DNA from 2 places in the Citrobacter portucalensis genome. Region 2 is predicted to be linked to the other one. Evidence: predicted binding sites of a transcription regulator. Region 2 holds the regulator's gene; the other holds the start of a gene.

Region 1 (14,850 bases), 400 kb from region 2:
CTGTTGCTGTTCATTGGAGTAGTTACCAACCACCGTACCGTCATTGTTAATCTGGTAGCTCACCAGATCGCCCGGCTTGTAGCCGTTCTGATTCGTGGCAACGATGTTGTTGGCACCGGTGTTCTGCTGCATGGAGTTCAGGAAGCTCAGGGAGAAGTTCGCCGGAACTGCGCCATTGATCGGACCGGTTGTAATTTTGATATCCTTTGGCCAGACGGCTGGAGCCGTCGGTGGTACTTCGGCTGCCGTGGCGCTAATACCTAAAAACAAACCATTATTATCAAAACGCATAAACCCGGCTGATTTCTCAGCATCCCCAGTAGAAGCATCTTGAGTGAAGACTTCCCAGGTGTTGCTCTGCGCGTTTTTGACATAAAAAATGTTCATGTCATGGGCATTACCCTGGCTATCGAAAACGGTAACGCTGCCTTTTTTGTTGTAGGAATCGGCATCGCTTGGGTTAAACGGGGTCTTGGTAGGAACCTTGTCAGTGGAGTTCAGGTTGACCTGCATTGACGCAGTGGTGGTGGATTTAGCCGCCATCAGCGTATTCGGGATAGTGATCGGTGCCGGGTTCGCCCCCTGCTGAACCGTCGGTGGTGTACCGGTAGCCGGATAGCCCGTCAGCTGCAGCCCCTGCATGTTAACGATATTGCGGTTTTCATCGAGCTTGAACTGACCGTTACGGCTGTAGAAAACGGAACCGTTGCTGTCTACCATACGGAAAAAACCGTTCTGGCTGATAGCAACATCCAGCCCACGTCCGGTGTTGGTGGTAGTACCGTCGGTAAAGTCCTGAGTAATACCCGCAACTTTAACGCCCAAACCGACTTTGGAACCGGCAAACATATCGGCAAAAGATGCCGTGCCCGATTTAAAACCGTAGGTAGCGGAGTTGGCGATGTTGTTACCAATGACATCGAGGTTGGTCGCTGCAGCGTTCAGACCGCTGACCGCTTGAGAAAAGGCCATGACTTACTCCTGATAAGTGTGAAGGCTTAAATTATCTGCCGTACTTCGTCGAGGGTGGTGGTTCCATAGGTGCCCAGATCCAGCGTATTACCGCCGTTACTGCGAATAACGCCCTGCACCAGCGCAAACTGAAGCGGCTGCGCCACCAGTTGCGTTCCGCCATTACTGGCAGCAATTGACACGTTGTAAGAACCGCTTGGTGCATCCGTGCCATCGGTCATGGTGCCGTCCCAGGTAAAGGTATGAACGCCCGCTTTCAATCCACCAATGTCAATGGTGCGTACCACTTTGCCGTCTTTATCGGTAATGGTTGCGGTAACCTTATCTGCCGGTTGCTGCAGCTCAACGCCAAATGGTGTTGTCGTGGTTTTGGCACCTTCTTCTGTCCCTTTACCGGTCAGAATGGTCGTACCCGGGATCATGACACCGTGGCCAATCAGCGTACTGGCCTGCAGCGACTGACTGTTGTCGATCTGCCCAGAGATCGATCCCAGCGTAGTGTTCAGTTTCTCAATCCCGCTCACGGTACTGATTTGCGCCAACTGGGTAGTCAGTTCGTTGTTTTGCAACGGGTTGGTAGGGTCCTGGTTTTTCAGTTGTGCAACCAGCAGCGTAAGAAAGCTGCTTTGCAGGTCAGCGGCGTTGCTGCCCGTCAGGGAGCTGTTCCCCGTGGCAGCATTAACCCCCGTTGTGCTCGGGTCATTCATTTTTACAGCAATAGACATGTGCGCCTCCTTTACTGGCCTAGCGTCAGCGTTTTAAGCATCAAGCTTTTCACGGTGTTGAGCACTTCGACGTTTGCCTGGTAGCTACGTGAGGCAGACATGGTGTTGACCATCTCGCCAACAACGTCCACATTCGGCATTTTTACGTAGCCGTTCGCATCGGCCAGCGGATTACCGGGTTCATAAACCAGCTTATCCGGCGCCTGACTTTCAATGACGTCAGCAACTTTTACGCCACCGGTTGCCGCACCTGGCGCAGCATCTACCTGAAAAACAACCTGCTTCGCGCGATACGGCTGACCGTCGGGTCCGCTGACGCTATCCGCATTCGCCATGTTGCTGGCCGCGACGTTCAGGCGTTTAGACTGAGCCGTCAGCGCAGAACCTGCGATATCAAAAATATTTAACAGCGCCACGAATTAGTTCCCTCCTTGCAGCACGTTCATCATGCCTTTGATTTGTCCACCCAGCGCCGTCAGCCCCATTTGATATTTGAGGCTGTTGTCTGCAAATTGCGTGCGCTCCCGGTCCATATCTACCGTGTTGCCATCAAGAGACGGCTGGTCAGGAATACGGTAGAGCAGCTCCGTAGACGGCGCAGAAACGGTCTGGGCTGGGATGTGTTGTGCAGAGGTCAGCGTCAACGAAACGCCGCCGGTTTCTTCCCGTCCTCGCACCATGACTTTTTTTAATTCACTGGCGAAATCCAGATCGCGCGCCTGGTACCCCGGCGTGTCGGCATTGGCAATGTTGGCCGCCAATATTTCCTGGCGTTGGGCGCGCAAATTCAGCGCTTCCTGTTGAAAACGTAAGGCGGCGTCGAGCTTATCGAGCATATCTCCTCCGCAAATGACAAAATTCAGCCGACAGCTTAAATCCCATTACGCGCGCGTTATCGCCGGAATAAACGCAAAATGCGTCGCTATTTGTTGCGTTGATGACTGCGTCACACAGGTAAAATCCTGCCACTACCTGAAAAAGCGCGAGGTTTTGATGCAAACGTTTAAACGTGGAATAGTCGTGGCAGCACTGCTGTTCAGCCCTATGACGCTGGCGCAAGACCTGAATTCGCAGCTAACGGCATGGTTTTCCCAGCGCCTGGCCGGATTTAGCGATGAGGTGGTGGTCACTATACGAACGTCACCAAACTTATTGCCCAACTGCGAACAACCAGCATTAAGCGTGTCAGGTAGCGCGAAACTGTGGGGGAATGTGAATGTGCTGGCCCGATGTGCCAACGAGAAACGTTATCTGCAGGTGAACGTGCAGGCGACGGGAAACTACGTAGTAGCCGCCGCGCCTGTAGCGCGAGGTAGCGCACTGACTCCGGCCAGCGTAACGCTGAAACGTGGTCGACTGGACCAACTACCGCCGCGCGCGGTGCTGGATATAAGTCAGGTGCAGGATGCAGTGAGCCTGCGCGATCTGGTGCCGGGCCAACCGATACAGCTTTCGATGTTGCGCCAGGCATGGCGGATCAAGGCCGGTCAGCGCGTACTGGTTATTGCCAACGGAGATGGTTTTCGGGTCAATGCCGAAGGTAAAGCACTGAACAACGCCGCAGTCGCACAGAACGCGCGAGTGCGGATGATTTCAGGCCAGGTGGTGAGCGGCGTCGTCGATTCTGATGGGAATATTCTTATTAACCTATAATAGGTTAAAGATTTTTTAGCGTGTGCCGATAGATAAACAACCAATGATTACAGCGGGCCGCTATAGCGTAACCCCTCGATGAGGAAAAATAAAATGAGCATTGATCGTACCTCACCATTGAAGCCAGTAAGCACCGTTCAGCCGCGTGAAACCAGCGATGCGCCGGTACAAAAAGCGCTGAAGGAAAAAACCACCGCGACCACCAGCACCAGCGTCATGCTGAGCGACGCCCAGGCCAAACTGATGCAGCCCGGCAGCAATGACATCAATATGGAACGCGTGGAAGCACTGAAAACCGCAATCCGTAACGGTGAATTGAAAATGGATACCGGAAAAATTGCCGACTCGCTGATTCGCGAGGCGCAGAGCTACCTACAGAGTAAATAAAGTATGACTCGTTTGTCAGAAATACTTGACCAGATGACGACCGTCCTCAATGACCTGAAAACGGTAATGGATGCTGAACAGCAGCAGCTTTCCGCAGGGCATATCAACGGCAGCCAGCTACAGCGTATTACAGAAGAAAAAAGCTCCTTGCTGGCAACCCTTGATTATCTTGAGCAGCAGCGCCGCCTGGAGCATGACGCCACGCGCAGCGCAAATGATGAGATTGCTGAACGCTGGCAAACTATCACCAAGAAAACACAGCATTTACGCGACCTCAACCAGCACAACGGTTGGCTGCTGGAAGGGCAGATCGAGCGTAATCAACAAGCAATACAAGTGCTGAAACCGCACCAGGAACCGGCGTTGTATGGCGCAAACGGTCAAACCTCTGCTGCGCACCGCAGCGGGAAAAAATTCTCTATTTGATGTCAGCCTGATAACATTTTGCTTATCAGGCCTACGCCTTTTGTAGGCCTGATACGGCGTTATGCCGCCATCCGGCATTGATCCATTACGCCGTCCGGCGCACAAACTCTTTTACTTTAAAGCCCAGTACGGCGAGTGCTGCGAAGTAAGCGGCAATGCCTGCCACCACGACCGCCATCAGACGCAGCAGACGCCACAACATCGTTCCCTGCGACCAATCCGGCATGATGTAGAGCATCCCAACCAGCACCGCAGACATCACCAGCACGGAAATCACCAGACGCGCCAGGAACCAGCTCCAGCCCGGTTGTGGGGTAAAGATTTTCTGTTTCCGCAGTTGCCAGTAAAGCAGTGAAGCGTTCAGACATGCCGCCAGACCAATCGACAGCGACAATCCGGCATGCTTTAACGGCCCGATAAACGCAAGGTTCATCACCTGGGTCATAATCAGCGTCACAATGGCAATCTTCACTGGCGTTTTAATATCCTGGCGCGAGTAAAAGCCCGGAGCCAACACTTTCACCACGATCAAGCCAATCAAACCTACCGAGTACGCCACCAGCGCACGCTGGGTCATCGCGGCATCAAAGGCGGTAAATTTACCGTACTGGAACAGAGATACCGTCAGCGGTTTGGCCAGAATACCCAACGCTACGGCACTCGGTAATGCCAACAGGAAACACAAGCGCAGGCCCCAGTCCATCAGACGACAATATTCATCATGATTACCGCTGGAAAAGCTTTTGGACAGCGATGGCAGCAGGATAGTCCCCAGCGCCACGCCCAGAACACCGGACGGAAACTCCATCAGACGGTCGGCATAATACATCCATGAAACTGAGCCAGAGGCCAGAAACGAGGCGAAAATCGTATTGATGATCAGTGAAATCTGGCTGACAGATACCCCAAGGATCGCTGGCCCCATTTGCTTGACGACACGCATCGCCCCTGCATCACGGAAGTTCACGCGCGGCAGTACCAGCATGCCAATTTTCTTCAAGTGCGGAAGCTGATAAATCAGCTGTAGCACGCCGCCAACCGTAACGGCCCACGCCAGAGCCAGCACCGGCGGGTTAAAATAGGGCGCCGCAAATAGCGCGAAGCCGATCATGCTGATATTCAGAAAGGTCGGGGCAAACGCAGGAATGGAAAAGCGGTTCCAGGTATTAAGGATCGCACCAACCAGTGAGGCCAATGAAATCAGTAGAATATAGGGAAAAGTGATCCGCAGCAGTTGAGTGGTCAGCGCAAATTTATCCGCTGTGTCGGCAAATCCCGGCGCGGTGACTAATATCACCCATGGCGCAGCCAACATCCCGGCTACTGTCACCACGGCCAGCGCCAGCGTCAACAGTCCGGAAACGTAGGCAACAAACACGCGGGTAGCATCTTCCCCCTGCTTGCTTTTGTACTCAGCAAGAATCGGCACAAATGCCTGCGAAAATGCGCCTTCGGCAAAAATTCGGCGCAACAGGTTAGGAAGTTTGAATGCCACAAAAAAGGCATCTGTCGCCATCCCTGCACCAAAGATTCTGGCGACAATCGCATCACGCGCAAAACCCAGCACACGTGAAAACATCGTCATCGAGCTGACGGCTGCCAGCGACTTTAATAAATTCATCTATGTTGTATTCCAGACTCTGAGGCAAAACCCCGACAAACCTGCCCGTAGGTCGGATAAGGCATTCTCGCCGCCATCCGACACTTTTGCTGTGCCTGATGGCGACCCCCTGGCACCTTATCAGGCCGACAAACCAGCCTATGGTTGAAAAGAGGTGTTATTTTGAGTGGGCATATAGTACCTGGATTACAATGAATTACTACCGCCAGATGTTACAGGGGGTTATTCAGCCATCGCCTCCCGCCACAGCTTTTCAACAACACGCTGGGCCAGTAGCGCCTGCTCGCCTGCCGTCTGGGGAACCGTCTGATTTTGCACGCACTCAATGAAATGACGGGCACATCCGGCAAAACCACGCTGTTCTAAGGTCGTTTGCCAGCCCGCTATCGGCTTATGAACAACACCTTGCCCACGCTCTTCCCGCCATTCCCGCATATCAGTTACGTCAATCAGGCCGCCGTCCGTCACCGCCTGCACGCTCTCGCGCTGGCTACCGGCACGGCGATGCATACTGGTCGTTATCTGCATTTGACCGACAGAAAAATGATGCTCGGCGTAGAGCATCGCACCAGATTCATTGGTCAGCAGCGTGCCGTTTTTTAACTGCGCCTGCCCTCCCGCCAGCCACAAAGCGGTATCGACCACGTGCAGATAGTCGTCCAGCAGAGTGAAGCGCAGATCGTGCGGCCCAACGCTATCCGTACGGTGCTTATCCATACGTACAGACGCTGCGGTGCTCAACTGGGTTTTGAGATCCTGGTACAGCGGTGCAAATCGACGGTTAAACCCGACCATCAGCGTGAGTTTTTTCCGCGCGGCCAGCTCGACCAGTTGCTCAGCCTCGTGCAGGTTTTCCGCCAGCGGTTTATCCACACACACGTGAACTCCGGCATTCAGCAATTCACTAACTACCGCATAGTGCGTCGCGGTACTGGAATGGACGAAAACCGCGTCGCAGGTTTGCGCCAGATTCTTCAATGAATCCACGTAGGGTATTCGCCAGGTGTCACAGATACGCTGTGCTTTATCGCGTGAAGGTGAAAATGCGCCTTGTAGCGTCCAGTCCGCGGAGGTGCCTAGCACGGGTAGCCAGGCCTTTTGTGCAATACCACCAAGGCCGACTACGCCGATACGTAATTTATTCACGTTAGTCTCCCAGGTGCGCCAGCAAGGAATCAAGTCGCTGCTTAAGCTCTGCGACTTCCGTTTCCAGCGCTTCCACGCGCGCCTGCAGATCGCCGGAGGCTACAGGGAGTTCATCTGCCGCGGTAATGGCTTCATCAACCTCACCACAAAACAGGTGCATATAGCGACTTTCACGTTTGCCCGGCTCACGCGCCAGGCGGATCACATAAGGCCCATCTTCCCGGTTCGCCAGATTTTCCAGCGTCGAATCCACTTCGGCCATATCGCTGAATTCGTACATACGGGATGCGCGGCTACGCAGTTCACCAGGCGTCTGAGCGCCCCGCAGCAGCAGTGTGGTGATTATGGCCACCTCTGCGGCACTAAGCTTCAGATTGCCAAATTCAGAGTTGCAGAAACGCTGCTCATATTTCGTGACGCGATTGCCAAAACCGCTCACCGTGCGCAGAAAATGTCGCTTAACCAGGTTATCCAACTGCTCCTGCACGTCCGATTCCGACAGGTTCATCACCGGTTCACGATTCGTTTTTTGATTGCAGGCTGTTACGACTCCATTAACGGAGAGTGGGTACTGTTCCGGCGTGGTCACTTGTTTTTCTAATAAACAGCCAATCACTCGTGCTTCGGTGGCGGTTAATTCGTATTTCATCGTCTTCTCCATTAATCATGGCTGCATCTGAAACTTAGCGGCCGGGGGTCCATTCTGATGTGGTCAACGCCGTCAGCACGTGATCGCGCCACTGCCCGTCAATCAGCAGGTAGTCTTTGGCATACCCTTCTTTTTCAAAACCCAGTCGCGCCAGCAGGTCACCGCTGCGCTTATTATGTGGCATGTAGTTAGCCATAATGCGGTGAATATGCTGCGTGCGCTGCATATAACGAATGGCCGAGGTTAAGGCTTCATACATTAGCCCCTGCCCCTGCCATTTCTGCGCAATGGAGTAGCCGAGATAACAGGCATGGAAGGATCCCCGCACCACGTTTGAGAAGTTCGCAACGCCGATAATCTCTTTTTCGTCCGGATCGAGCAGCGCAAAATAATAGGCGGTGCCCTGTTTATGAAACTCAGAGATCATGCTCAGACGCGCCTGCCAGCCGGACGGATAGCAGTGGCTTTCATCGCGAATAGGTTCCCAGGGTTTTAAGAAATGACGATTTTCTGCGTAATAATCTGCCAGACGCCAGGCATCACGCTCATGCACTAAACGCACGACCAGGCGGTCGGTGGTTAAGCGCACTTTTGGCACGTTACTGCGATAGCCAAACATTCTATACCTACTCCTTCCCGTAACGTCTTCATCAATACGCTATTCGCATTACTATACCTGTGCGAATACGCCCTGTGAAAAGAGCAAAATGCCATTTTTTGAATTATTCACACATTTTGATGAAAACTCTCTATCAAGACGGACTTTTGATAAAAAAATATTGTCCCGCGAAGGGTGGGAAAAGCGATGACGACACCGCAGAATAGGAGGTGCTTATCTTTTAAACTCTATCCAGAGTGACGAGTTTTTCCCTGGAGGGGAAATGTCGCAAGTCTCGCAGGCAAGGAACCTGGGTAAATACTTCCTTCTCATCGATAATATGCTGGTCGTGCTGGGTTTCTTCGTCGTTTTCCCGCTGATCTCAATTCGTTTCGTCGACCAAATGGGCTGGGCCGCCGTGATGGTCGGTATTGCACTAGGATTACGTCAATTTATCCAGCAGGGGTTGGGTATTTTCGGCGGTGCTATTGCGGACCGTTTCGGTGCAAAACCGATGATCGTCACCGGCATGCTGATGCGCGCTGCCGGGTTCGCCACCATGGGCATTGCCCATGAGCCGTGGCTGCTGTGGTTTTCCTGCTTTCTCTCCGGACTGGGCGGTACACTATTCGACCCACCCCGCTCGGCGCTGGTGGTTAAACTGATCCGCCCGGAAAAGCGTGGGCGCTTTTTCTCTATTCTGATGATGCAGGATAGCGCCGGGGCCGTGGTTGGCGCGTTGCTTGGCAGTTGGTTATTGCAATACGATTTTCGTCTCGTCTGTGCCACCGGCGCAATTTTGTTCGTTCTGTGCGCGGCGTTTAACGCCTGGCTGCTCCCGGCATGGAAGCTGTCGACGGTGAAAATTCCAGTGCGCGAAGGGATGAGCCACGTGATGCATGACAAGCGCTTTGTCACCTATGTGCTGACGCTGGCGGGCTATTACATGCTGGCGGTACAGGCGATGCTGATGCTGCCAATCATGGTGAACGACATCGCAGGTTCACCGGCCGCTGTGAAATGGATGTATGCCATCGAGGCGTGCCTCTCATTGACGCTGCTCTACCCAATTGCCCGCTGGAGTGAAAAACGTTTTCGCCTTGAACATCGTCTGATGGCCGGTCTGCTGGTGATGTCTCTGAGCATGATGCCGATCGGTCTGGTGGGGAATTTGCAGCAGTTGTTCACCCTGATCTGTACGTTCTATATTGGCTCGATCATCGCCGAACCCGCGCGTGAAACCCTTAGCGCCTCACTGGCGAATGCACGTGCCCGAGGAAGCTATATGGGCTTCAGTCGACTGGGGCTCGCTATCGGTGGCGCAATTGGATATATCGGCGGCGGCTGGCTGTTTGACATGGGCAAGGCCCTGGCACAGCCTGAGTTGCCCTGGATGATGCTCGGTATTATCGGCCTCATCACCTTCCTGGCGCTGGGCTGGCAATTCAGTCTCAAACGCCCAACGAGAGGCATGCTGGAGCCAGACGCCTGATAGCCGAACCTGCTTCCGGGCGCTTTTCAGTTTTTTCTGCTGGCGTCCGGGACGCTGGTACTCGATGATGCTTTGTGTCACGATTACGCCACATGCATCATGTTGAGGAACCCCATGAAAAAGTTTTTTTTTGCCGCTGCACTGATTGTCAGCGGCCTGTTGGTTGGTTGTAATCAACTCACGCAATACACAGTTAGCGAGCAAGAAATTAATCAGGCCCTGGCAAAGCATAATAACTTTTCTAAAGATATCGGCTTGCCCGGCGTTGCTGAAGCACACATCGTACTAAATAATCTCGCCAGTCAGATTGGCCGTGAAGAACCCAATAAAGTGACCCTGACCGGTGACGCCAACCTGGACATGAATTCCCTGTTTGGCAGCCAGAAAGCAACCATGAAGCTGAAGTTAAAAGCCTTACCGGTATTTAACAAAGAGAAAGGCGCAATTTATCTGCAAGAGATGGAAGTCGTGGATGCGACCGTGACACCAGAAAAAATGCAGTCGGTACTGCAAACGCTGATGCCTTATTTAAACCAGTCGCTGCGTAACTATTTCAACCAGCAGCCAGCCTACATTCTGCAGGATGACAGTAGCCAGGGTGAAGCTCTGGCGAAAAAACTGGCGAAGGGAATTGAGGTGAAACCGGGGGAAATCATCATCCCGTTCACCGACTAATAAAACTGAGGGCGCCGATGCGCCCTTTTTTTTCGTGCAAACGAAAACGTTTCCGCTTATCCTTTGTTTCCGGCAAAAAAGACTATCCTCAGCCGGAGCATATTGATGACTGCACCATCCCAGGTTTTAAAGATCCGCCGCCCAGACGACTGGCATCTTCACTTTCGCGATGGCGACATGTTAAAAACTGTCGTGCCCTACACCAGTGAAATTTATGGTCGCGCCATTGTCATGCCGAACCTGGCACCGCCCGTCACCACGGTTGACGCGGCTATTGCTTATCGCCAGCGCATTCTTGACGCGGTACCTGCCGGACACGACTTCACACCATTAATGACCTGCTACTTAACGGATACGCTGGATCCCAACGAGCTGGAACGTGGATTTAACGAAGGCGTCTTCACCGCAGCAAAACTCTATCCGGCCAATGCCACCACCAACTCGACGCATGGCGTAACCTCTATTGACGCCATCATGCCGGTGCTGGAGAGGATGGAAAAATTGGGTATGCCGCTGCTGGTGCACGGCGAAGTGACGCATGCAGATATCGATATTTTCGATCGCGAAGCGCGCTTTATTGAAACGGTGATGGAACCGCTGCGCCAGCGTTTGACATCGCTGAAAGTAGTATTCGAGCATATCACTACCAGAGATGCTGCCGAATACGTGCGCGACGGTAACGAGCTTCTGGCAGCGACTATTACGCCACAGCACCTGATGTTTAACCGCAACCACATGCTGGTTGGCGGGATTCGTCCTCACCTGTACTGCCTGCCGATCCTCAAACGTAACGTCCACCAACAGGCGCTGCGTGAACTGGTTGCCAGCGGGTTTACGCGCGCCTTCCTCGGTACCGACTCAGCGCCGCACGCACGTCATCGCAAAGAGTCAAGCTGTGGCTGTGCTGGATGCTTTAATGCACCGACCGCACTAGGCAGCTATGCCACCGTGTTTGAAGAGATGAATGCGCTGGACCATTTCGAAGCCTTCTGCTCACTCAACGGCCCACAGTTCTATGGTTTGCCGGTAAATGAGACCTTTATTGAGCTGGAACGCATGGAGCACCTTGTTCCTGAGAGCATAGCGTTGGAAGACGATACGCTGGTGCCTTTCCTGGGTGGCGAAACGGTACGCTGGTCAGTAAAAAGCTAAAAAAAGTGTAGCCAACTGATTCGAATAACTGTATAAATAAACAGCATGTTCAACAGGGGGCTACTATGCGTATTGAAGTCACTATTGCCAAAACTTCACCTTTACCTGCCGGTGCAATTGACGCACTGGCAGGTGAACTCTCCCGCCGTATTCAGCACCATTTTCCGGATAACGAAGGTAACGTTACCGTCCGTTATGCCGGCGCAAACAATCTGTCGGTTATTGGCGCGACCAAAGAGGACAAAGAACGCATCAGCGAGATCCTACAGGAAACCTGGGAAAGCGCGGATGACTGGTTCATCAACGAATAAATAACGATATGCAGTGATGTTTGTTTGCCGGGTCGCCCCGGCTTTTTTATACACGCTATCTTGTAATCAATCGCGCATTTCTTCTGACGAGCATTTAATTTAATATTAACCCACCGATTATCTTTTAACCAAAACAACAAAATAATTGTGCAACATACTAAAAAAAAATGAATAACATGTCGGTTTCTTAGTCAGATAACGCTGAAAACAAAAATTTTATGCCCTTCCCTCTTTAAATTTTCAATGAATACCCTTATTTATTGATATACTGAAGTTGCTTCAGAAAAAAACGCATTGAACCTCGAAAACCGTTGTCTAGTAACACGAATTAGGGGGCATGATGGAAAAGAATAATGAAGTCATTCAGACTCATCCGCTTGTAGGGTGGGACATCAGCACTGTTGATAGCTACGATGCGCTGATGCTGCGTTTGCACTACCAAACCCCGAACCGCCCTGACCCGGATGGGACTGAAGTTGGTCAAACGCTCTGGTTAACCACTGATGTTGCCAGGCAATTTATTTCGATATTAGAAGCAGGAATCGCCAAAATTGAATCTGGCGATTACCAGGTAAATGAGTATCAGCGACATTAAACCTGATACATCCAACCATCAAAGGCACCTTAGCGGTGCCTTTCTTATTTCCAGGTTGAATATTCCAGGTCAGTTATTTACCCTTCTACTATCGCGATTGCAGAGAGAAGCGGATGAAATACGACTTAATCATTATTGGCAGCGGTTCGGTAGGCGCCGCAGCTGGATACTATGCCACTCGTGCCGGTCTGAAGGTTCTGATGATCGATGCGCATATGCCACCACATCAACAGGGCAGCCACCACGGCGATACTCGATTAATTCGTCATGCTTATGGCGAAGGCGAAAAATACGTTCCGCTGGTGCTACGTGCGCAAACATTGTGGGATGAACTGTCCACCCATAATGAAGAACCGATTTTTGTTCGCTCCGGAGTTATCAACCTCGGTCCGGCAGGGTCAACCTTCATAGCAACTGCAGCGCAAAGCGCAAAACAGTGGCAACTTAACGTTGAACAATTAGATGCAGCGGCCATCATGGCTCGCTGGCCGGAAATTCGCGTTCCTGACAACTATATCGGTCTGTTTGAAGCGGAGTCCGGTTTTTTACGCAGTGAGTTAGCAATTAAAACCTGGATCCGTCTGGCGGAAGAAGCAGGCTGTGCGCAACTGTTTAAATGCCCGGTCAGCGCAATTCATCACGGTGATGATGGCATCACGGTAGAAACGGCTGACGGTGACTACCATGCGAAAAAAGTAGTGATCAGCGCCGGTACCTGGGTGCAGGCTTTAGTCCCTGAACTACCGATACAACCGGTGCGCAAAGTGTTCGCCTGGTATCAGGCCGATGGGCGCTACAGCGTTAAGAATAACTTCCCGGCTTTCACCGGCGAGCTGCCAAATGGCGATCAATACTACGGTTTCCCGGCTGAAAACGACGAGCTGAAAATTGGTAAGCACAATGGCGGACAGGTAATCCATTCTGCAGAAGAGCGTAAGCCATTTGCCGCTGTAGCCAGCGACGGTTCTGAAGCCTTCCCATTCCTGCGCACAATTCTGCCTGGCGTTGGCTGTTGCCTGCACGGCGCATCCTGCACTTACGATAATTCACCAGATGAAGACTTTATAATTGATACTCTGCCGGAACATGACAACACGCTGATCATTACCGGACTGAGCGGACATGGCTTTAAGTTTGCCTCTGTACTGGGAGAGATTGCGGCAGACTTCGCTCAGGACAAACCGTCTGACTTTGACCTGACCCCCTTCAGGCTAAGCCGTTTTAAGTGATAATAAATGAATGGCCTCGTTGGTGAGGCCATTTTTAATGACAGGAATAACGTCAATGCGCCGTATCTTTCACTATCTGGTTAATAATATTCGCGAGCATCTTATGCTCTACATTATTTTATGGTCACTGCTGGCCATTATGGATGTAATATATATTATGTTTTTCTGATTCCTGCGCGCTGACAATAATTGACAAAAATTGAGATTAGCTTAATTTTCATTGCAATAAACTGAATAATAACAAAAACCATAACATCCCATAGACTAAGCCCCGCCACATATTTTCGCACTAATCCCTTGATGATTACCTCAACAATCAGTCAACTTTATTGAACAAAAAATAAATATCATCACTATTGTTATTTATTAGTTGCATTAATGTCTTTTACACGCCATTTTCATTCACTTCTGAAATATCAATCGGTGTGCTTATGCAATTCAATAATACTCCACAGCGCTATGGCGTAGTGTCAGCCACATTACATTGGCTGATTGCGATTGCTGTATATGGCATGTTTGCGTTGGGGTTATGGATGGTCACGCTCAGCTATTACGACGGCTGGTATCACCAGGCCCCCGAACTGCATAAAAGCATCGGCATCCTACTCATGATGGGACTGGTTATCCGCGTTGTCTGGCGGTTGTTCTCCCCTCCGCCTGCTGCGTTGGCAAGCTACTCCCGTTTGACCCGTATCGCAGCGGCACTGGGTCACCTCGCACTTTATTTGCTGCTCTTTTCGATTGTCATCAGTGGATATCTGATTTCCACCGCAGATGGCAAAGCGATAAGCGTCTTTGGCTGGTTTGACATTCCTGCCACCCTGGCCAATGCGGGTACCCAGGCCGACCTCGCCGGTAGCTTGCACCTGTGGCTTGCGTGGATCGTGGTGATTTTATCCCTACTACACGGACTGATGGCCCTGAAACATCACTTTATTGATAACGACGATACCCTCAATCGCATGTTGGGAAAATCGTCATCTGACTATGGAGCTTAAAATGAAAAAAAACCTGCTGGGACTTACACTCGCTTCTCTTTTATTCACCACCGGGTCGGCCGTGGCGGCAGATTACAAAATTGACAAGGAAGGACAGCATGCCTTTGTTAATTTCCGTATTCAGCATCTGGGTTACAGCTGGCTGTACGGCACTTTCAAAGATTTCGACGGTACGTTTACCTTTGATGAGAAAAATCCCGCAGCCGATAAGGTTAACGTAA
Region 2 (14,850 bases):
GAATAAATATAGTACAGCGTCTGAATTTTTTGGTTGGCGTTATTGATCGAGTTAACATCTTTGTTTAACGCACCAGATGAAAGACGACCCAGTGGCGCATCCAGAGTATGCATTTTTTTCAGATAAGCCTGGAGTGCTGAACGGTTCATTTTTTCTAGATTAACATCCAGAAAATTAAGGGTATTTTCAAGTTTTACCGCCAGTTCACGGTGAGCTATATTGCTTTCGATGTAGCGCCCCAGGTCACCTTCTTTTATCAAATCACTCTGGCTAAGCATAATGTCGAGGCGCATGCGTACATCATCGAGATTCATCGTATCATCGATAGTGTAAAGACCAAGCAACGATTCAAATCGGTAATATTGTGATACCAGCTGAGCAGCAGACCAGGAATCGGTGTAGTGAGTCAGTTTCTGTAACTCTTGTTGCCGTTCATGCACGAGGAAAGAGATATACCCGGTAGATATAAAAAGAAAAAAGATTATGCCAGCCAGTATTCTGTTCATGATGTTCCTCTGAACGCTTACTCAATATCCATACTACTGACCTGCCATGCAGACCTTGAATAATAAATCTGATTATTCAGTTCTGGCATGCTGTCATAGGGGTACACAATGAATAACGGGCCTTTGTCACGGATGCGCATATATTTTCCGTTGATTTTTAACGCAAGGATAGCATTGTATTTTTTGAAATCACTAAGAGGGATAACGGTGGTGTAGTCATTGAGCGCAGTGACCTTAACAACAGAGCCGTTCGCCCCGACATAATCCATGAGCTTTTGTAGCGGAATACCCGTAAAGGTAGTGCGTCCATTATACCAGGGGGAAGTGGTCTGGAAACTGACCATGCCCAGCTTCTCAAGGCTGGCGGTATCAAAAATGGCTTTCCCGTCTGCATTTGTATTTTCAATATTACCCGACAGCGTTAAAAGCACTTTACCGGTGGGCCTGGAAAGTTCACCTGCCCATAGCTGGGTGGAGAGTACAAAGCTTACCAACATGATCATTAACCGCATTCTTACCTCACCAATCAGCCGGATGTTAAAGAATTATAATTTAGATATCACGCTATTTATATATATTGCATGGGTATTATTGGTGTAATAACTTCAATGGCTTTTTAACTCTTTTAAATCAGTGAGTTAGTTGTTGCTTGTTCTGCTGTGGTGCATTAAAAATGCTGGTGTGTTATTTGAGTAAAGCTAAATTTCACTATGTATGTACAAAAATAAATCATCTATTTACTCAGTGCCAATAAATACGCACGAAAATAAAGGTTTATTTTTTCACTGCAGCTGGATTTGGTTGTTTACTGGTGGGTAACTATATCGGGCACGAAGCCACCTTTAGTGGAGCGGGAGCGCTTCGTGTCGGGAATCAAGGACAGAAATTCTATACGCGGCAAGTGTGGTCTATCTGAACCTGTTTATTCACCCGCCTGAGCTGGCTGGCGGGCATACAGATAGGCGGTGGCCCTCGATACGCCCAGATGCTGTGCAACCGTATCCATAGATTTGCGTACGTTCAGCAAACCGTCCTGGCGTAATTGTTGAATCAGCAGCTTACGGTCTTGAGGTTTAAGGGCTCGGGCCGTCGTCGCGCGTTTAGCGGCAAAGTCATCAATACGCTGGCGGATGACTTCATTACTGCCGGGATCGATATGTTCCTTAATGGGGGAATTTTCAGTTTCAGTAAAACGCGCAAGAGCACTCTGCATACCACGGAACAGCGTCATATCGACATTCAGGCAAAGTGCCGCTACGTATTTGCCGTCTTCGTCCTTGATGCCAATGGAAGTACTTTTCACCGGACGGCCATCGGCAAACTGATTACTGTAGTTCGCAATGATGCTGGGAAAGTCAGGTGATGCGATTCTCGCCAGGCCAAGCTCGGTTGCTGGCTGGCCAGGTTGACGTCCGGAAAGATTATTATGGATGGACAAAATGGCATGTTCTGGATTTTTGAGGTCATGAACCACCACTTCGCAAAACGGAGAGAAGGTCTCACTCAATCCCCTGGCGATAGTATCAATTTGGCTGAGAAGCGAGTTATTGTCGGTTTTTGGCATGCCAGTCTCCTGCGGTGATGTCTGTTGCCATGATTGCGAGCAGTTTACAGTGACCTGGGAGCGTTTTTCCAGACAGGAGTGTAAAGACAGTAAAAGTAGGGTATCTGCATGGCAGATACCCTGTTTATCATCCGGCCAGAAATTCACTGTAGCGACTGATATCCACGTTTCCACCGCTGATGATAATGCCGATTTTCTTGCCGCGAAGCTCAGCTTTACGCGCTCTGGCGGCAGCAAAACCCAAACACCCGGTCGGCTCAACGACGATTTTCATGCGTTCAGCGATAAATTTCATTGAGGCGATTAACTCAGCGTCTGAAACAGTCAGAATATCGTTCACGTTTTGCTTGATAATCTGAAACGTATAGTTCCCGAGATGTTGAGTCTGGGCACCGTCAGCAATGGTTTTGGGCGTATCGATATGAACTATTTTGCCGCTACGAAACGACTGTTGACCATCGTTACCCGCCTCAGGTTCGACACCATAGATGATGCAGTCAGGAGACAGATGTCTGGCCGCCAGGGCGGATCCTGAGAGCAGGCCGCCACCGCCCAGACACACGAAAAGGGCGTCTAACTGACCCACCTCTTCAATTAGCTCTTTTGTGGCGGTGCCCTGGCCTGCGATCACGTGCGGATGGTCGTAAGGGGGGATCAGCGTTAACCCCTGTTTCTCTGCCAGGTCCCGACCAATTTTTTCACGATCTTCAGTATAGCGATCGTAAGTTACCACTTTTCCGCCATAGCCTTTCGTCGCCGCAACTTTGGCCGCCGGGGCATCATGCGGCATGATAATTGTTGCTGGAATACCCAACAACTTTGCTGACAGGGCAATGGCTTGCGCATGGTTGCCGGAAGAAAATGTCACGACGCCCGCAGCGCGTTGTTGTGGCGTGAACTGGCGTAGCGCATTCATAGCGCCGCGAAATTTGAAGGCGCCCATTCTCTGGAAGTTTTCGCACTTAAAGAAGACTTCCGCGCCAAATTCTTCATTTACCGTTCGGGAGGTCATCACCGGCGTTTTGTTGGCATAATCTGCGATGCGCTCTGCCGCAGCGGCAACATCGTTATAATCAGGCAGTGTCATTTCAGTCATTGTTGTTCACCTGTATGTTGTTAAACGTCACGCTTGCGGGGCCAACGCAATAGCTTCAACTTCCAGCGCAAAACCATAATGAAGTTCCGCAACACCTGCTACTGCACGGGATGGACGGAAATCACCGATCCACTCTCCATAGATTTTGTTAAACGTCGGCCACTGGTTCATATCCGTCACATAGACGCGAAAAGACACCAGATGCTGACGCGATACCCCAGCACCAGCCAGACAAGCATCAATATTCTTGAGTACCAGCCGGGTTTGATCTTCAAAAGAAGCATCCGCTTTTTTCTCGCCGTCGAAAGTGACCGGCAACTGCCCGGAAATGAAGACGAATCCGCCAGCCGTTGTACTGTGCGAGTAATGACCTGCTGGCGGGAAGCTTCCAGCAGATGAGTTCAGTGTAATGTCCGCGGTCATATGAGAATCTCCAGTCGCAGTTTGTGATTCATTTTGTATAAAATAATACTGTTTGTATTATTTTATACTCCTTCATAGTTCGTTCGGCCAGCGATAGTTTTCGCTAACGCTGATTTTGTGAACTACTGCAAACGTGGCACAGGCTAAATCACTGTCCTGGAGCGGTGACGGGGATATCGCTGTTGAAAGGGGAAAGCAGGGGGAAATGAAGAAACGCCCCGGGAGGGGGCGTCTAAGGCAAAAGTTTAGCTGATATGACCGTGGTTAATTTTACTTAGCGGTTCATTGATATCGAAGATTTTGAACGTTACTTCCTCCACACCCAGGTGCTTCAGGCGGGCGGTATGCTTTTTGATATAGGTCTGAGCGGTGTCTTCGTCCTGGAACAGGTAGATGCCTCCCGCTTCGTGATTTGCTTCGTTCTCGGTCCAGATTTTCCAGATGAACCCCGGCTCCTGGTTGATTGATTCTGCCAGTTCAACGAGCTGATTCGACATCTCAGCCCCAAACGGACCATGAAAATCAAAGTGTATCTGCACGAGTTTGTTCGACATAAATCCTCCATGGATTGGTTATTGCGGGTAAGGCTGCTAGCGCAGCAGCACTTTACCGGTCAGATAAGTTATCGCCTGGCCACTGATATAAACACGCGTTCCTGCTAACTGACAGCGTAAATCCCCGCCGCGTTCAGAGACCTGGCGCGCCAGCATCTGTATTTTATTCAGTTTTGCAGCCCAGTATGGGATCAGCATGCTATGTGCCGAGCCTGTGACTGGGTCTTCCGCGACGGCTTCACCCGGGCAGAAGAAACGGCTGACAAAATCGTATTTCCCGTCACCCGGCGCGGTGATACACACCATTTTCCCCAGCGGAAGCATGGCGTGGATGTTCGGGCGCACAGCCTCAACCTGCTGTTGATTTTCCAGCACCACCATGCAGTCGCGTGCCACGCGCACCTCTTTGTATTCGGTGATGCCTAATGTTTCCAGCAGTAAAGCAGGTGGCACGACAGATTCGCTTTGCCAGGCCGGAAAATCAAGCGTCAGCCATTCACCGCTGCGCGTGACCGTCAGCGGTCCCACAAAGCGGGTGGCAAATTGGATTTTCGTTTCCGGGTAATTCAGATGTTCAAAGATGACATGCGCGGCGGCAAGCGTGGCATGTCCACAAAGATTGATTTCTCCCTGAGTGGTAAACCAACGCAGCTCAAAACCATTCTCATTGGCGACAAAAAAAGCGGTTTCTGACTGGTTATGCTGCTGCGCCATCTTTAATAATGTTTCATCGGGCAACCAGTCCGTGAGCGGACAGACTGCTGCGGCATTACCGCTAAACGTCGTGGTGGTAAAGGCATCCACCATGTAAAAATCGATTTGTTGCACAGAGTAACCCTCTCATCGCACTCAGGATAAATCACACTCTACCATGCCAGTCATTGTGTCAGCGCCCCGATTCGCCACTGCGGTGAAAATTCGTTATCATCCGTGCCCACACTTCATTCTGGCCGCCTGATGTCTACGATCCTCGATACCTTTATTGCCCCGCCTTGCCATGACGAGATAGAGACCCTCTATCAGGACGAGCATCTGGTGCTCATCAATAAACCCAGCGGACTGCTTAGCTTGTCGGGGAGAAATCCGCAGAATCTCGATTCGGTACATCACCGCCTGGTACAGATTTACCCTGGCTGCACGCTGGTACATCGGCTAGATTTCGGCACTTCTGGGCTGATGGTAGTCGCTCGTAACAAGGCTATCAACGCTGCGCTTTGCCAGCAGTTCAGCCAGCGTACGGTCACTAAGGTGTACAGCGCGCTGTTATGCGGGCATCTGGAGAACGACGAAGGGGTTATCGACGCCGCGATTGCCAAAGACCCGGCGCTGTTTCCATTGATGTCGATTTGTGCTCTCAACGGCAAACCCGCGCGCTCGCGCTATCAGGTTGTCGAGCGTTTTTATCATCGTCAGGAAGAGGGGACGTTGCTCCCCTTGACGCGGGTGCAACTGACCCCTGAAACCGGGCGCACCCATCAACTACGGATCCATTGTCAGCAGTTGGGACATCCTATTTTGGGGTGCGATCTGTACGGTGGGCGTCTGCTGCCGGGGACTGAACAAACGTCACGGCTGATGCTACATGCCAGTGAACTGCATTTCAGGCATCCCATTAGTGAAGCGTGGATGAACGCCAAAAACGCCAGCCCCTTTTGAGGCGAAAAAAGCCGCCTGGCGGCGGCTTTTATGAGGTTATCGCGCAGCGCGTTGTAAAATAACCGCTGACGGCTGGCGTTGCAGAAACCGCATCCGCAGCATCATCAGTATCGCCGCAGAGGTCAGGCCGATAATAAAGCCCATCCAGAATCCCGCCGGTCCCATCCGGTCAACTACCAGATCGGTAAGCGCCAGAATATAACCGCTCGGCAGACCCAGCACCCAGTATGCCGTAAAGGTAATAAAGAAAATGGAACGCGTATCTTTATAACCACGCAGGATCCCGCTGCCAATAACCTGGATAGAGTCCGAAATTTGATACACAGCGGCCAGTAACATGAGCTGAGCCGCCAGGGCGACAACTTCCGGGTTATTGTTATAGAGCAGGGCAATATGCTCGCGGAATGTCACGGTGAAAATTGCCGTTACGACCGCCATGCACACACCAACACCCAGACCCGTTCTGGCTGCGGTTTGCGCATCCAGCGTGGAACCCTGGCCCAGACGATAACCGACACGAATGGTGACGGCGGCAGCCAGAGACATTGGCAGGACGAACATTAACGAGCTGAAGTTCAGTGCGATTTGGTGTCCGGCTACGTCGACAATCCCCAGTGGAGAAACCAGCAGCGCGACCACCGCAAACAACGTCACTTCGAAAAATAACGCCAGCGCGATAGGTAAACCCAGCTGTACCAGACGCTTCATTACTGCGGTGTCAGGTTTCTGGAAACCACGCTCATTACGGATATCGCGCATTGAACGCGCACGTTTGATGTAAGAGAGCATGGCGATAAACATCACCCAGTAAACCGCTGCTGTTGCCACACCACAACCCACGCCACCCAGTTCCGGCATGCCTAAATGCCCATAGATGAAAACATAGTTAACCGGAATGTTCACCAGCAGGCCGAGAAATCCCATCACCATCGCCGGTTTAGTCTTGGCTAATCCTTCGCACTGGTTACGGGCTACCTGGAAGAACAGATAACCCGGTGCGCCCCACAGCAGGGCACGCAGGTAGCCAACGGCTTTATCCGCCAGTGCCGGGTCGATGTTATGCATGGAGCGAATAATGTACCCCGCATTCCATAGCACAACCATAATCAGCACGGAGACGCTGCCCGCCAGCCAGAATCCCTGACGTATTTGATGGGCGATACGGTCGCGGCGTCCGGAACCATTGAGTTGCGCAATTACCGGCGTCAACGCCAGCAGTAGTCCGTGACCAAACAGAATGGCCGGTAGCCAGATGGACGTACCAATGGCGACTGCCGCCATATCCGTCGCGCTGTATCCGCCCGCCATGACGGTATCAACGAATCCCATTGCGGTTTGAGCGATTTGCGCAAGAATCACCGGAATTGCCAGAGCTAATAACTGACGCGCTTCACTTACATACTTTTGCACGTGTACACCACTATATTGTTGTTATTTGAGAGACTAAAAAAGCCGCCTTATATGGCAGCAAGGAGAAAAAGCAGGGGAAATTTCAGTCTATTGTAGCGAGGAATACGTAATTCTCCAGTGAAAAAACAGGCGCTGGTGGCGCATTGCTGGCAACCTGAATTTCCACCTGCTATTGTGCTGTGCAGAGATGTCTTAATTGAGTTCAGGAGTAGGAAGTATGTTTACGGGTATTGTGCAGGGCACCGCAAAATTGGTGTCCATTGATGAAAAACCAAATTTTCGTACGCATGTTGTGGAGTTGCCTGAATATATGCTGGATGCGCTGGAGACCGGTGCATCGGTTGCCCACAATGGGTGCTGCCTGACGGTCACCGAAATTAACGGTAACCAGATAAGCTTCGACCTGATGAAAGAAACGCTGCGTATCACCAACCTGGGCGATCTGAAGGTTGGAGATTTGGTTAACGTTGAACGTGCGGCAAAATTCAGTGATGAGATTGGCGGACATTTAATGTCGGGCCATATTATGACCACTGCCGAAGTGTCGAAAATTCTGACCTCGGAGAATAACCGTCAGGTGTGGTTTAAAGTCCAGGATCCGTCGCTGATGAAATATATCCTGTACAAAGGATTTATTGGTATTGACGGTATCAGTCTGACGGTCGGTGAAGTGACGCCGACACGTTTCTGTGTGCATTTGATCCCGGAAACGCTGGAGCGTACGACGCTTGGCAAGAAAAAGCTGGGCGCACGGGTTAATATCGAAATCGATCCCCAAACGCAGGCGGTGGTTGATACCGTTGAGCGTGTCCTGGCGGCGCGTGAAAGCGCCATCAGCAACATAACGGGCGAAGCGGGAGCCTAAGCCTGAGAGTAAAGCCCCCGTTGCTACGGGGGCGAAAAAGATTAGCGGGGAACGCGCAGACCGTGTTCAACACCGCGGGAAAATACCACCTGCCATAGCTGAATATCTCGAGCACGAAACGCCCCGGCGCAGGCGTTCAGATAATAGCTGAACATCCGTTTGAAACGTTCGGTATAGTTATCGGCGATTTCAGGCCAGGATCTCATGAAACGCTCGTGCCATGCCATCAGCGTCGTGTCGTAATCCGCGCCAAAATTATGCCAGTCTTCCATCACAAAATGCGGTTCGCTGGCGTTGGCAATTTGGCGAACTGACGGCAAACACCCGTTTGGGAAGATATACTTATTGATCCACGGATCAACGTTATTGTCGGTTTTTTTGGAGCCGATGCTGTGCAGTAAAAAGAGACCATCCGGTTTTAAATTACGATCGACCACCTCAAAATAGGTGGCGTAGTTCTTCGGTCCAACATGTTCAAACATGCCGACGGAGACAATGCGGTCGAATTTGTCGTTCAGGTCGCGATAATCCTGCAGCAAAATGGTGACATCCAGCCCCGCACAACGTTCCTGTGCCATTTTCTGCTGTTCTGCCGAAATGGTCACACCCACCACGCTCACGCCATATTGCGATGCCATAAACTGGGATAAACCACCCCAGCCACAGCCAATATCAAGCACCCGCATTCCTGGCTTCAGTTGCAATTTTTCAGCAATCATTTTGAGCTTCGCCTGCTGGGCAGATTCCAGAGTGTTGGCATCTTTCCAGTAGGCGCAGGAATACTGCATATAGGGGTCAAGCATGCGGGTAAAGAGATCGTTGCCCAAATCGTAATGTTCTTTGCCGACCATCCACGCACGTTTTTTGGTCTGTAAATTGAACAGGCGAGCCGTGGCGATACGTAGCGTATCTTTAAAGTGGCGGGGGAGTTGGTTTTCAAGACCGGCGCGCAAGACTTTACTAAAAAACATGTCCAGCCGGTCGCATTCCCACCAGCCATCCATATAACTTTCACCCAACCCTAACGATCCTTCCTGCAATACGCGTTTGAAAAAATCGGGGTTCTTTACTCGAATATCAGCCGGTGCAGGGCCATTAATAGCAATACCTGCACGGCTCAATAATTCATTGGTAATGCGGTACCAGTCATCATCCGGTACGCTGACGTCTTCTATACATGATGAACTCATAGCTTCTCCATCACTGGTCGGTGATCAGAACCTTAAAACAGCGTAGACGCTTTTTTGGGCTTTGTGAGAAATCTCACGGAATTAATCCGCGAATCTATAATCCGACGTAGAACAGAGGAAGGGAGAAACCCTTGCCGAAAAGGCCATCCGTGGTAAAACGGGAACGTTCTTGTCCCCGTTAACGCATTAAAATTATCGTTTTTTTAACAACTGTAAATCAGTATATGCCTGAATTTTTGACGATTCAACCGATAATTGTTAGCGGGCTAACTAAGTGCCCGCAACCATTATTAGTGCGACTCTCCGTGGGCAACTTGCGCACGATCATCTGTTTGCGGGGCGTCAGTTTTCTGCGATTGCATTTTGTAACCCACTGCAGCCAGCAATACTGTTGTCAGCATAACGCTGGTGGTGGTGAGCAGCGGGGTGGCAATCAACCAAGAAACGACAAGGCTTGCCAGGAAGCATAAACCCAGTTGCAGCGTATTCTGCAATGCGGCTGCGCGTCCCGTGGCCTGTGGGAAAGGGCGTAATGCCTGCGCGACAACGATAGGGTAGATCGCGCCGTTCGCAATCGCCATAACGCAGAATGGGATCAGGATTTCAGCCAATGCAACATGATGAATAAAGCCGGTCGCCCAGGTGCCTACAACGCTGAAGGCATACAGAATGAGTAACCAGGGCAGCAGCTGACGACCCTGCCATTTTTGCAGCGCTGCACGACAGCCGTAACCACCAATTAAGAAGGCGATAGTTTGCGGAACATAGCTCAGACCAATTACCGCTGGGCTATAACCCATTTCGCTGAGGATGAACGGGGAACCCGTCAGCCATGCGAAAAAGCTCGCGGAACAGGCGGCATAAATCAGCACGTTTCCACGGTAAGTTTTCGAGCGCAGCAAGGTGGCGAAAGTCAGTTTATCCTGGCTGTCATCGCGCGCTTTAGCCGTTGGCTTTAGACGCAGAGCCGGAAGCATCAGAATCAGAGTAATGGCAAACAGAGTGGCAAAAATGGCCTGCCAGGAAAAATGTACCAGGATCCAACTACCTAATAGCGGGGCGAGTGCAGGAGATAACCCGACCAGCGGCATAATAGTGGCAAAGATGCGGTTTACTTTTTGTGAAGGATAATAATCGGTAACCAGCGCTTGCCAGATAACCGATGCCGCACAGACGCCAACGGCCTGAACAAATCGCAGTACCAGCAGACCAGTGGCGTTTTCAACCCATAGCATGCCCAGACTGCCCAGTGCGAAGATAGATAAACCCAGCAGCAAAATAGGCTTGCGGCCATAGTGGTCAGAAAGCGGCCCCCACAGCAGTTGCGCGACGGCAAACCCCGCTAAGAACAAGCTCAGGCTGGCGCTGACGGCAGATGCAGGTGTTTGCAGATCGGACTGAATAGCAGCAAAGGCGGGTAGATACATATCCGTTGCCAGAAAACCGAGCACGCTAAGACCTGCCAGCCAGACTAAAAACCCTTTCCCAGGTTGCATCATCATTTCTCTTTTTTAGCAGTAGAACAATGCCGCTGAGTGTAGTGAGTGTAATTCTCGCTGTGAAACGCTAATATTTGCTTACTGATTTCAAATTTTTTGCAGGCAGAATATGTGGTCGGAATATTCACTTGAAGTGGTTGATGCGGTTGCGCGTAACGGCAGTTTTAGTTCGGCCGCGCAGGAGCTGCACCGTGTACCTTCGGCGGTAAGCTACACCGTGCGCCAGCTGGAAGAGTGGCTGGCGGTGCCACTTTTTGAGCGACGCCATCGGGATGTGGAATTAACGCCTGCCGGGGCATGGTTTTTAAAAGAAGGCCGCTCTGTTATCAAAAAAATGCAGATCACGCGCCAGCAATGTCAGCAAATTGCCAACGGCTGGCGCGGACAGCTGGCGATCGCCGTCGATAACATTGTCCGCCCGGATCGTACCCGACAGATGATCGTGGATTTCTACCGTCACTTTGATGATGTGGAGTTGTTAGTTTTTCAGGAAGTGTTTAACGGCGTGTGGGACGCACTGTCTGATGGGCGTGTGGAGCTGGCCATCGGGGCCACACAGGCCATTCCGGTCGGGGGGCGCTATACCTTCCGCGATATGGGAATGCTGAGCTGGAGCTGCGTGGTAGCCAGCCATCATCCACTAGCGTCAATGCCTGGACCGTTAAGTGATGACACGTTGCGCAACTGGCCGTCACTGGTGCGCGAAGATACCTCCCGAACATTGCCGAAGCGTATTACCTGGCTGCTGGACAACCAAAAGCGCGTCGTCGTGCCGGACTGGGAATCTTCTGCGACCTGTTTGTCCGCGGGATTGTGCGTGGGCATGGTACCGACGCATTTTGCCAAGCCGTGGATCGATAGCGGTAAATGGGTTGCGCTGCAACTGGAGAACCCTTTTCCTGATGCCGCATGCTGCCTGACATGGCAGCAGAACGATACGTCACCGGCATTGAGTTGGCTGCTGGACTATTTAGGAGATAGTGAAACGTTGAACAAGGAATGGCTGCGGGAGCCAGATGAGACTCCCGCACAACAGGCTTAACGGCGGTAATCGCGGAACGGACCGTCGGCAACGGAGCGACGCTCAACCAGGCGTGGATGCACTTCGATAGACTGTGACTCTTCACGTTTATTCACGATACGGTCTAACAGCATGTTGAAGGCCGTTTCACCCAGTGAATCCTTCGGCTGGTGAATGGTCGTCAAGGCCGGCGTGAAGAAGCGGGCGTTGCGCACGTTGTCGTAGCCGATGAGTGAGACATCCTGCGGTACGCGCAGTCCCATTTCGTCAGCGGCGCACAGCGCACCCATTGCCATAATATCGCCACCGCAGAAGACCGCGGTCGGACGATGAGACTGCGACAGAATTTGCTGCATGGCGCGGTAGCCGGATTCAGGCTCAAAATCGCCCTGGACAATCCAGTTTTCAGGCACTTTAATCAGCGCTTCTTCCATCGCTTTCATAAAGCCAGCCAGACGCCCGGCCCCGGTGTTACGTTCCATTGGGCCAGGGATCACGCCAATCTCACGATGACCGCGTTCTACCAGATACCGGCCCGCCATGTAACCGCCTTCGAAGGCGTTATCAATGACCGTATCAGTAAAGTCGGCTTTTGCTTCGCCCCAGTCCATGACGACCATCGGGATATGGCGATACTCTCCGAGCATCGAAAGCAGCGACTCCGGATACTCAGAACACATCACCAGCAGACCATCAACGCGCTTTTGCGCCATCATCGACAGATAAGCCTGCTGTTTTTCGAGACTGTTCCATGCGTTACCCAGGATCAGGGTATAGCCTTTCTGGAAACAGTTTTTCTCAACGGCTTCGATAATTTCGGCGAAATAGGCCGCTTCGCTGCTGGTCGCCAGCAAGCCGATAGACTTGGTGTGATTTACCTTCAGGCTGCGGGCAACTGCGCTCGGAGAATAGTGCAGTTCTTTGATTGCTGCCCAGACAGCATTACGTGTTTCTTCCGCGACAAAGCGCGTCTTGTTAATTACGTGTGATACGGTTGTAGTGGAAACGTTTGCTCGCTTCGCTACATCTTTAATTGTTGCCATTACATCTCACTCCAGACCATATCCTAAGCTCCTGAGAATACTCCAGGTAAACGTTTGCCTTTACACACCCTTATCGCAACGTAAGGGTTGCGGCACGCCGGGAAAACGACACGGAACGTCAGGAAGGGGTCAATGGCCGGTACGCTAATCAAGTAAGCGTGGAATTTTGTCTGATCTTAACGAAAAGGGGAAGAGTTAAAAGCAGTTATCAATATAAATCGTGAGAGATTTTTGCTTTCAAGTGTGTAAAAATGCGCAATATCACTTTTTGTGTGGGAATAAAAAGGAGAAAACTTGATGAGCACCGATCTGAAATTTTCGTTAGTGACTACCATTATTGTTCTGGGTTTGATCGTCGCGGGTGGTCTGACCGCAGCGCTGCATTGATTTCCCCGAGGGAGTTAGCTCTCCCTCATCCCTTCGACTCGTTTTTCCCCGCTATTGTTTGCGAATAAGCAAAAGTCTTTTGCAGTTTTGTTAACTTTATTAATTTTGCGATCAATGTCATGCTTTTGACTCTTATTTTATGTCGTGCCACGGCTCGACGATATGGAGTCGAAATATGAAAATCAATTACCCTTTACTGGCGCTGGCAATCGGGGCGTTTGGTATTGGCACCACCGAGTTTTCGCCAATGGGGTTGTTGCCCGTCATTGCCAAAGGTGTGGACGTCTCGATTCCGGCGGCTGGCATGCTGATCAGCGCTTATGCGGTAGGTGTGATGGTAGGTGCACCGCTGATGACATTGCTGCTGTCTCATCGTGCGCGACGTAATGCTTTGATATTCCTGATGGCGATTTTCACGCTGGGTAATGTTCTTTCGGCTATCTCGCCGGATTACACCACGCTGATGCTATCGCGTATTTTGACCAGTCTTAACCATGGAGCCTTTTTTGGTCTCGGTTCTGTGGTTGCAGCCAGTGTGGTACCCAAACATAAGCAGGCCAGCGCCGTGGCAACGATGTTTATGGGGTTAACCATCGCCAATATTGGCGGCGTTCCGGCGGCGACCTGGCTTGGTGAAACCATCGGCTGGCGCATGTCGTTTATGGCCACTGCGGGGCTGGGCGTCATTGCGATGGTCAGCCTGTTCTTCTCATTACCCAAGGGTGGAGCAGGAGAGCGCCCGGATGTCCGAAGCGAACTGGCGGTGTTGATGCGCCCACAGGTGTTGTCGGCGTTACTGACTACCGTACTGGGTGCAGGGGCGATGTTCACGCTGTATACCTACATCTCGCCGGTTCTGCATACTATCACTCATGCTACACCGGCATTTGTTACCGGGATGCTGGTGTTGATAGGCGTTGGCTTCTCGATCGGTAACTATTTTGGCGGCAAACTGGCTGACCGTTCAGTCAACGGTACGCTGAAAGGCTTTTTACTGCTGCTGATGGTTATTATGCTGGCCATTCCTTTCCTTGCGCGTAATGAGCTGGGAGCGGCGGTCAGTATGGTGGTCTGGGGCGCGGCGACGTTTGCGGTCGTTCCACCGTTGCAGATGCGTGTGATGCGCGTTGCCAGCGAAGCGCCTGGATTATCATCGTCAGTCAATATTGGCGCGTTTAATCTGGGGAACGCTCTGGGGGCTGCGGCCGGTGGGGCGGTGATATCTGGCGGCCTGGGCTACAGTTTTGTACCGGTGATGGGGGCGATTGTGGCGGGTCTTGCGCTGCTACTGGTGTTCATTTCCGCAAGAAGACAGCCTGAAGAGGCTTTCACTACCGCGAATTAATGCAAAAACGCAGAAGGAAGTCCTTCTGCGTTATCTTTTTTATGCTGCGAAGTTCTTCGCAACAAATTCCCAGTTCACCAGTGCCCAGAAATGTTCCAGGTAGCCAGGACGGGCATTGCGATAATCGATGTAGTAGGCGTGTTCCCATACGTCAACGGTCATCAGCGGCGTCGCGTCGGTAGTCAGCGGAGTACCTGCGTTGGAGGTGGAGACGATAGCCAGTTTGCCATCCGTTCCTTTTACCAGCCAGGTCCAGCCAGAACCGAAGTTTTTGATAGCGGCATCGGTGAA

The links. Region 2 encodes PurR, which represses purine synthesis genes. Its sites were predicted from a motif close to CANGCAAACGTTTGCNTG; they were not measured.
Region 1: the regulator PurR is predicted to act here: its motif matches at 10,384-10,401, upstream of pyrC (dihydroorotase).

What each region holds. Positions count from the first base shown of each region.
Region 1 is NZ_CP092466.1:3,171,648-3,186,497, forward strand. It holds gene flgE (flagellar hook protein FlgE) at 1-972, opposite strand, end outside; gene flgD (flagellar hook assembly protein FlgD) at 999-1,697, opposite strand; gene flgC (flagellar basal body rod protein FlgC) at 1,709-2,113, opposite strand; gene flgB (flagellar basal body rod protein FlgB) at 2,117-2,533, opposite strand; gene flgA (flagellar basal body P-ring formation chaperone FlgA) at 2,691-3,350, shown strand; gene flgM (flagellar biosynthesis anti-sigma factor FlgM) at 3,444-3,737, shown strand; gene flgN (flagella biosynthesis chaperone FlgN) at 3,741-4,163, shown strand; gene murJ (murein biosynthesis integral membrane protein MurJ) at 4,249-5,784, opposite strand; gene LY264_RS15560 (Gfo/Idh/MocA family protein) at 6,007-6,930, opposite strand; gene LY264_RS15565 (YceH family protein) at 6,932-7,579, opposite strand; gene rimJ (ribosomal protein S5-alanine N-acetyltransferase) at 7,614-8,198, opposite strand; gene mdtH (multidrug efflux MFS transporter MdtH) at 8,461-9,669, shown strand; gene LY264_RS15580 (lipoprotein) at 9,784-10,344, shown strand; gene pyrC (dihydroorotase) at 10,450-11,496, shown strand; gene dinI (DNA damage-inducible protein I) at 11,562-11,807, shown strand; gene bssS (biofilm formation regulator BssS) at 12,148-12,402, shown strand; gene solA (N-methyl-L-tryptophan oxidase) at 12,516-13,631, shown strand; gene LY264_RS15605 (YceO family protein) at 13,687-13,800, shown strand; gene LY264_RS15610 (cytochrome b) at 14,063-14,629, shown strand; gene LY264_RS15615 (YceI family protein) at 14,631-14,850, shown strand, end outside.
Region 2 is NZ_CP092466.1:2,768,890-2,783,739, reverse strand. It holds gene LY264_RS13540 (putative bifunctional diguanylate cyclase/phosphodiesterase) at 1-506, opposite strand, end outside; gene LY264_RS13535 (putative pterin-binding protein) at 524-1,018, opposite strand; gene LY264_RS13530 (helix-turn-helix transcriptional regulator) at 1,429-2,070, opposite strand; gene LY264_RS13525 (threo-3-hydroxy-L-aspartate ammonia-lyase) at 2,198-3,166, opposite strand; gene LY264_RS13520 (RidA family protein) at 3,194-3,589, opposite strand; gene LY264_RS13515 (monooxygenase) at 3,835-4,143, opposite strand; gene LY264_RS13510 (PhzF family phenazine biosynthesis protein) at 4,180-4,971, opposite strand; gene LY264_RS13505 (RluA family pseudouridine synthase) at 5,101-5,799, shown strand; gene mdtK (multidrug efflux MATE transporter MdtK) at 5,836-7,209, opposite strand; gene LY264_RS13495 (riboflavin synthase) at 7,427-8,074, shown strand; gene cfa (cyclopropane fatty acyl phospholipid synthase) at 8,116-9,264, opposite strand; gene punC (purine nucleoside transporter PunC) at 9,555-10,760, opposite strand; gene punR (DNA-binding transcriptional activator PunR) at 10,873-11,805, shown strand; gene purR (HTH-type transcriptional repressor PurR) at 11,802-12,827, opposite strand; gene cydH (cytochrome bd-I accessory subunit CydH) at 13,125-13,214, shown strand; gene LY264_RS13465 (MFS transporter) at 13,390-14,559, shown strand; gene sodB (superoxide dismutase [Fe]) at 14,599-14,850, opposite strand, start outside.